2 linked regions of the Colwellia sp. M166 genome follow. The protein of the gene in region 1 binds, or shares a complex with, the protein of each later gene. Links are inferred from orthologs where the notes say so. Each region holds a gene or a part of one and is shown in the gene's direction. Other genes may lie near its edges.

The links.
Region 2: the proteins of mfd (region 1) and uvrA are in contact, whole or in part, in a crystal structure (PDB 4DFC), measured with the Escherichia coli proteins. The link is inferred for Colwellia sp. M166 from one-to-one orthologs.

The regions. Positions count from the first base shown.
Region 1 is NZ_CP040755.1:1,131,397-1,135,805, forward strand. What follows is about bases 108-4,186. They hold mfd (transcription-repair coupling factor), read left to right. Parts: upstream 108-476; coding sequence 477-3,986; downstream 3,987-4,186. Other genes in these bases: FGD67_RS05135 (peptidoglycan binding protein CsiV), read left to right, coding at 4,108-4,186. Also shown: more of FGD67_RS05135, read left to right, coding at 4,187-4,409. UniProt on the Escherichia coli protein: Couples transcription and DNA repair by recognizing RNA polymerase (RNAP) stalled at DNA lesions. Mediates ATP-dependent release of RNAP and its truncated transcript from the DNA, and recruitment of nucleotide excision repair machinery to the damaged site.
Region 2 is NZ_CP040755.1:2,203,451-2,207,187, forward strand. What follows is about bases 212-3,618. They hold uvrA (excinuclease ABC subunit UvrA), read left to right. Parts: upstream 212-574; coding sequence 575-3,418; downstream 3,419-3,618. Outside these bases: FGD67_RS10020 (MFS transporter), read right to left, coding at 1-178; FGD67_RS10030 (fused MFS/spermidine synthase), read left to right, coding at 3,667-3,737. UniProt on the Escherichia coli protein: The UvrABC repair system catalyzes the recognition and processing of DNA lesions. UvrA is an ATPase and a DNA-binding protein. A damage recognition complex composed of 2 UvrA and 2 UvrB subunits scans DNA for abnormalities.

The DNA.
Region 1 (4,409 bases):
GGTCTTCTTCTTTTTTTAACCAGTTACTGATTTGATCACGCGTCACGGTTAAATCGCCAGCAGCAAAAATAGCGATAACCTTTTGATCATTAAAATTAAAGGTATATCTCAGGCGACGCAAAACATCGTTGTTAGTCACAAACTTCTCCAAAAAACCAACGAACTTCGCTGGTTAGTATTGTTTTTACCATACCTAATGTCATTAAGTATTTATAATACAATAGTGCTTCAATTACCTAGTATTATACACGCTTTAAATAATGAGATCTTTAGCCGCAAGGCTATTTAACACAAAAGCTTCAAGGCTTTACATTTAGCGGTTAAAGATCCGGTAAAACTCATGTTAAGATACCGACAAATTATCCTGAAATCGTCAGTTAATCTGTCGATATATAGCCGGATCACTTCAAGCTGCAAAATTTCAGCTTGCTGTACTATGGCTATCGTTATTTAGCATTAAAGCAATAAGAGCAGTCATGAGTAAAAATGTTAGTCTATTCAATCCAGTATTAGCTAAAAACCGTGGTAAAAGTACCGACAGAAAAATCTGGCAAAATCTGCCTGGAAGTAGTGCAAGTATTGCTATTTTTCATGGTGCATTGTCCACACAGCAGCCAATATTATTACTCACTCATGATACGCCTTCGGCATTACGTTTAGAGCAAGAATTGGCGAGTTTGAATCAACAGGCACAGTTACCCATTTGTTTATTTCCAGATTGGGAAACCTTACCGTATGATACATTTTCACCACACCAAGATATTATTTCACAGCGTTTAGCCACCTTGTACCAGTTATCACGCATGGACAAGGGCATTGTTATTGTGCCAATTTCAACTTTAATGCAGCGTCTGGCACCTAAGCAATATTTAGAAGCCAATAGCTTAATCATCAAAAAAGGTGATAAAAAAGACTTACATCAACTTAGGCAAGAATTAGAAGCAAGCGGCTACCGCTGTGTTGATCAAGTCATGGAGCACGGTGAGTTCTCAGCCCGTGGCGCTATACTTGATATTTTCCCTATGGGCAGTAAAACACCGTTTCGTTTAGACTTTTTTGATGACGAAATTGATGAAATACGCTTATTTGATCCAGAAAACCAGCGCTCAAGTGATAAAATATCTGGCATTGATCTACTGCCTGCGCATGAGTTTCCTACCGACACTGACGGCACCAACTTATTTCGCAGTCAATATCGCGAGCAATTTACCAGCGTTATTGATAAAGAATCTATTTACCATCAAGTTAGTAATGGCATTATGCCTGCTGGCATCGAATACTATTTGCCATTATTTTTTAAACAAACCAATACCTTATGTGATTACCTCTCAGCAAATACGCTCGTTATTATCAGTGGTGATATTGATAAAGCCTTAACACATTACTGGTCGGATATTGAGTACCGCTATGAAGATAGGCGTTATGATCCAACCCGACCATTGCTACCGCCTAAACAGTTATTTCTTAATAGTGAAGAACTGTACAGCGCATTAAAACCCTTTGATCGCATCAATTTAAAGCCTGAAGTTAATGACGACGACGTCAAAGCTTCGCAAGTACAATTTGATGTCCATACGCTACCAGATCTAACGATAGATCATAAACTTAAGCAGCCATTTGAATTACTTAATAACTTTATTGCCAGTAAAGAAACACCGAATAAATTGTTATTTGTTGCTGAGAGCCAAGGGCGTCGAGAGAGTGTTTTAGAATTACTGCACCGTAATCAAATTAAACCTAATGTTTTTGACAGTATTGAAGACTTTGTTAATAGTGATGACCTACTAGGTATCACGGTTAACGCCTTAAGTGCCGGCTTTATTTTTCAAGCGAAAGGCAGTGCTAAAAAAAATGCCATAGCCTTAATAACTGAAGCTGAATTGCTGGGTGACCGGGTTCGTCAAACGCGTCGCCGTAATAAACAACTCGACACCCAAAATGAAGCAATATTTAAAAACTTGGCCGAACTCAGTATCGGCCAACCTGTGGTTCATATTGAACACGGCATAGGTCGTTACATGGGCTTACAGACGATTGAAAATGGCGGTATTACCACTGAATTTTTGATGCTCAGTTATGCCGGCGAATCGAAATTATATGTCCCCGTAGCCTCATTACATTTAATCAGTCGCTATTCAGGCGCTGATGCAGATCACGCACCTTTGCATAAACTTGGCAACGATACTTGGAGCAAAGCTAAGCAAAAGGCGGCAGAAAAAGTACGTGATGTTGCCGCTGAACTACTAGATATTTATGCTAAACGTGCCAGTAATCACGGTTATAGTTTTAAACGTGACAAAGCTGATTACCGTGCTTTTGCTGACAGTTTTGGCTTTGAAGAAACCTTAGATCAAGAGCAAGCGATCAATGCTGTGATCAGCGACATGTTATCACCACAAGCTATGGATAGATTAGTTTGTGGTGATGTCGGATTTGGTAAAACAGAAGTGGCCATGCGTGCCGCCTTTGTTGCAGTAAACGACGGCAAACAAGTCGCGATATTAGTGCCAACTACCTTACTCGCTCAACAGCACTACGAAAACTTCCGTGACCGCTTCGCTAATTGGCCAGTGAACATTGAAGTTCTGTCGCGCTTTAAAACCGCAAAAGAACAAAATGCTATAATCAAAGATGTTGAGTCTGGCCAAATTGACATTTTGATAGGCACCCATAAACTTTTACAAAACAGCATAAAATATAAAGATTTAGGACTATTAGTTGTTGATGAAGAACACAGGTTTGGTGTTAAACAAAAAGAAAAAATTAAGCAACTACGGGCTAATGTCGATATTTTAACCTTGACTGCCACACCAATTCCACGAACCTTAAATATGGCTATGGGCGGCATGCGTGATTTATCTATTATAGCAACACCACCAGCCAAGCGCTTAGCAGTAAAAACATTTGTTCGCCAACGTGACGATGCTTTAATTCGCGAATCAATTCTCAGAGAAATATTACGTGGCGGTCAGGTGTACTTCTTACATAACAATGTCGACACCATAGATAAAACTGCCGCAGATATTCAAGCATTACTGCCGGAAGCAAAAATTACGACCGCTCATGGCCAAATGCGTGAGCGCGATCTCGAACGTATTATGAGTGACTTTTACCACCAACGTTACAACGTATTGGTTTGTACTACTATTATTGAAACCGGTATTGATGTTCCTAGCGCCAATACAATCATAATGGACCGAGCAGATCATTTAGGTTTAGCGCAATTACATCAATTACGTGGTCGTGTTGGTCGTTCGCATCACCAAGCCTATGCTTACTTGTTAACACCGCATGAAAAACGCATGACCAAAGATGCGAAAAAACGTCTTGAAGCTATCGCATCATTAGAAGACTTAGGCGCTGGCTTTACCTTGGCAACCCATGATTTAGAAATTCGTGGGGCCGGTGAATTATTAGGCGAAGATCAAAGTGGTTCAATGAGCCAAGTCGGCTTTAGTCTTTATATGGAAATGCTTGATGCCGCCGTTGCCGCATTAAAAGACGGTAAGCAACTATCGCTAGAGCAGGTGATGAAAACACAAACCGAAGTCGATCTGCGGGTCGCTGCTCTATTACCTGATGATTATATTTTCGATGTTAGTATCCGCTTAAGCTTGTATAAGCGCATCGCTAGCTGTAAAAATAAGCAAGCGCTTGATGACGTACAAGTTGAGCTTATTGATCGTTTTGGACTATTACCACAATCAGCAAAAAATTTAATTCATATCGCTAAGCTTAAACTTAAAGCGGAAAAAATTGGTATTACCCGTATTGATGTTGGTCCGGCGGGTGGCGCAATTGAATTTAGTAGTGATACCAAAGTAGACGCCATGTTCATCATAGGCTTGATACAGCAACAACCAAAGATCTATAAAATGGACGGGGCCAACAAATTGAAATTTAAACAAGCAACTGATGATGCAAAATCTCGCTTTGTTTTAGTTACCACCATGTTGAACGAGTTGGCCAATCATTTACGGGCATAATATCTAATAAAGCTAACTCATGCTGCAAGGTAAATGTTTGATAATTTATGTATTGATCAACTTTTGCTATTATTATAAACAAGCGAATGGCTTGCTAAAATAACCCTTAATTGGAAACTGAATGAAATTAACTCAACTATTTTTATGCTCTGCCGCCTTAACATTACCACTAGCGTTACAGGCAGCAACATCAAAAAATAACGACCGATGGTTTGAAGTAGAAATTATCCTTTTTAGCCAATTAGGTGATAAAAGTCAGTTAACAGAAAGTTTTCCAGACAGCAGTGAGTTACCTAAATATCGCCGCGTGGAAGACTTACTCGCCCGTTATTTAAACCCTGACATTCGTAGTTTAAAGCAGTTATTGCCTAATTGTGAGACGCCTGAGTATCCTCAAGACTTAATTAAGACCAAGGCACAACT
Region 2 (3,737 bases), 1.1 Mb from region 1 along the record:
TTAAACCATAAGCACCGATAGCTAAACCTATCCATATCGGACTGTAACCAATAAGTTGTTCACCATAAATGGCAAACACAGGTAAAATCATAAACAGACCTAACATACGCAGGCCAAACACTGAGGCTAACGAAAATGCGGCCTTCTTCTCAATACTATTTAAACCGGATGCGCTCATGAAATGTTAACTCTTATTTAAACTGGAAATAATTAAACTGAAAATCTGGCTAGAAAAACCGGCATATCTTAACACGGCCTCCTAATGAACAAAAACAGAGATTTAAGATGAATTCGGATTAAAAACTATGCGATAATTCTCGGTTCTAACTTTATGTGTAGATGTCATAGCAAATGAAATAATGTCACGTTAATTTCAACGATACATTGATTTACTTGTTAGCAACAACACTTAGTACATTTCGCTTTTAAAATTACCTTTGCTGGTGGATATTCTAGTGCTAATGAATATGGTAAGTGTTGATATAGCGTAAGGTAATTTACATCCAGTCAGGCAATTTGCATATAAAAATTTGCTATCGAAATTCCCTGACGCTCAACTGGTCACAATATCATTATGAAGAAAATTGAAGTCAGGGGTGCTCGTACCCATAACTTAAAAAATATTAATGTAGATATTCCTCGCGACAAGTTAGTTGTTATTACCGGCCTCTCAGGCTCAGGTAAGTCTTCATTAGCCTTTGATACCTTGTATGCTGAAGGGCAAAGGCGTTACGTTGAATCACTTTCCGCATACGCACGCCAATTTTTATCATTAATGGAAAAACCCGATGTCGATCACATTGAAGGTTTATCTCCGGCGATTTCAATTGAGCAAAAATCAACATCACACAACCCACGTTCAACCGTTGGTACTATCACCGAAATATACGATTATTTACGTTTATTATATGCACGCGTTGGTGAACCTCGTTGTCCAGACCATCATTTACCGCTGGCCGCACAAACCATTTCTCAGATGGTCGATAGAGTTTTAGCGCTCGAAGAAGGCACTAAAGTGATGGTGCTTGCACCCGTATTGCAAGACCGTAAAGGTGAACATGTTAAGTTACTCGATAACCTTGCCGCACAAGGCTACATTCGAGCAAGAATTGATGGTGAGGTTTGTGACCTTTCTGATCCTCCGACCTTAGAGTTACATAAAAAGCACACAATAGAAGTGGTTGTTGACCGGATTAAAGTCCGTCAAGATATACAATTACGCCTTGCTGAGTCATTCGAAACTGCGCTTTCATTAACATCTGGCACCGTGAAAGTGGCATTTATGGATGAACCCACTAAAGAAGAGTTAGTTTTTTCTGCCAATTTTGCTTGTCCTCAATGTGGCTATAGTATGCAAGAGTTAGAGCCCAGACTATTTTCTTTTAACAATCCAGCCGGTGCTTGTCAAACCTGTGATGGTTTAGGCAATCAACAATATTTCGACGCCAGTCGTGTTATTTCTAATCCTGAATTAAGTTTAGCTGGCGGTGCTATTCGTGGCTGGGATAAAAGAAACTTCTATTATTTTCAAATGTTACAAGCCCTAGCTGAGCATTATCAATTTGCCTTAGATTTACCATTCAATGAATTGGATGAAAAAACGCAGCAACTGATTTTAAAAGGCAGCGGCAAACAAGAAATCGAATTTAAGTACATGAATGATCGCGGCGATGTCGTGATCCGCAAACATCCATTTGAAGGCATTTTAAATAACATGGACCGCCGCTACCGCGAAACAGAATCTAATGCGGTGCGCGAAGAATTAGCAAAATATCTCAACAGCCAACATTGTCCAGACTGTAACGGTAGTCGATTACGCTTAGAAGCGCGCAATGTTTTTATTGCCAATACACCATTACCAGAAATTGCCGAATATGCCATCGCCGATGCCTTAGCATTCTTCCAAGGCTTGGAGCTGACTGGGCAAAAAGCGCAAATTGCCGAAAAAATCCTGAAAGAAGTGTGTGACCGTTTAGGTTTCTTGGTTAATGTTGGCTTAAATTATCTCAACCTCTCACGCGCCGCAGGCACGTTATCAGGTGGTGAAGCACAACGTATTCGTTTAGCCAGTCAAATTGGCGCCGGCTTAGTCGGTGTCATGTACGTACTTGATGAACCTTCTATCGGTTTACATCAGCGCGATAACGAACGTTTACTAGAAACTCTGATCCATCTCCGTGATTTAGGTAACACCGTTATCGTGGTTGAACATGACGAAGACGCCATTCGCGCCGCTGATTATGTTATCGATATTGGCCCTGGTGCCGGTGTACATGGCGGTAATATTATCGCTGAAGGTGATGTAAATGACATTCTAGCCTGTGAAGACTCACTTACCGGCCAGTATCTATCAGGCAGAGAGTGTATTGAAATTCCAAAAACTCGCACACCTTTTGATAAGAAAAATGTTGTCGAACTTAAAGGCGCAACCGGTAATAATCTGAAAAATGTCGATCTGGTGATCCCAAATGGCTTAATGACCTGTGTTACCGGTGTTTCTGGCTCAGGTAAATCAACTCTGATCAACGATACCTTATACAAACTTGCCCATATCGAATTAAACGGCGCAACCACGCAAGAGCCTGCGCCGCACAAAGAAATTATCGGTTTAGATTTACTCGATAAAGTTATCGATATCGACCAAAGCCCCATTGGAAGAACACCACGTTCGAATCCAGCCACTTATACCGGAATTTTCACCGCTATTCGTGACATTTTTGCCGCCACACAAGAATCGCGTTCACGTGGCTATAAGCCTGGCCGCTTTAGTTTTAATGTCAAAGGCGGACGTTGTGAAGCCTGTCAAGGCGATGGTTTAATAAAAGTTGAAATGCACTTTTTACCTGACGTTTATGTACCTTGTGATGTCTGTAAAAGTAAACGTTATAACCGTGAAACCTTAGAAGTAAAATATAAAGGTAAGAGTATTCACGAAGTCTTGGATATGACCATTGAAGATGCGCTAGAATTTTTCGCGCCTATTCCTGCGGTAAAACGTAAACTACAAACCTTAATGGATGTAGGTTTAAGTTATATCAAGTTGGGACAATCTGCGACGACTCTCTCGGGTGGTGAAGCACAACGAGTTAAGTTATCCAAAGAGCTATCAAAACGAGATACCGGTAAAACACTTTATATTCTTGATGAGCCCACCACCGGCTTACACTTTCACGATATTAAGCAATTACTGCAAGTGATTCATCGTTTACGTGATCACGGTAATACCATCGTCGTGATTGAACATAACTTAGATGTAATCAAAACTGCTGATTGGGTGATTGATTTAGGTCCTGAAGGTGGCTCAGGTGGCGGTGAAATATTGGTGACCGGCACGCCAGAGCAGGTGGCTGAACATCAAGGGTCGCATACCGCACGCTTCTTAAAACCACTATTGGCTAACGCCCGCAGCGCTCATTAAGCTTATCCTGAGTTCACGTTAGCGCAATAGTTATTTTAGTCTGTTACTCAAAAGGCTTGTTAATTTTAACAAGCCTTTTTGCTATTTATATACTGGCTATTAATCTGCAGAGTCTAAAAAATGAATATCGCGGGCTAATATAACTTTGCTAGCACTGAGCTTATCTAGCATCTCAGCGCAGTTATGTTTAATATGATTAAGGAATAAAATCTGATCAATTAACTAATTTATCGAAAGTTGTGAGCTAAATGACTAATAAAAATAATAAAATACAGCAGTGGCAAAACCCTTTAATCTATTTACTGGCCTTTTCAAGTGG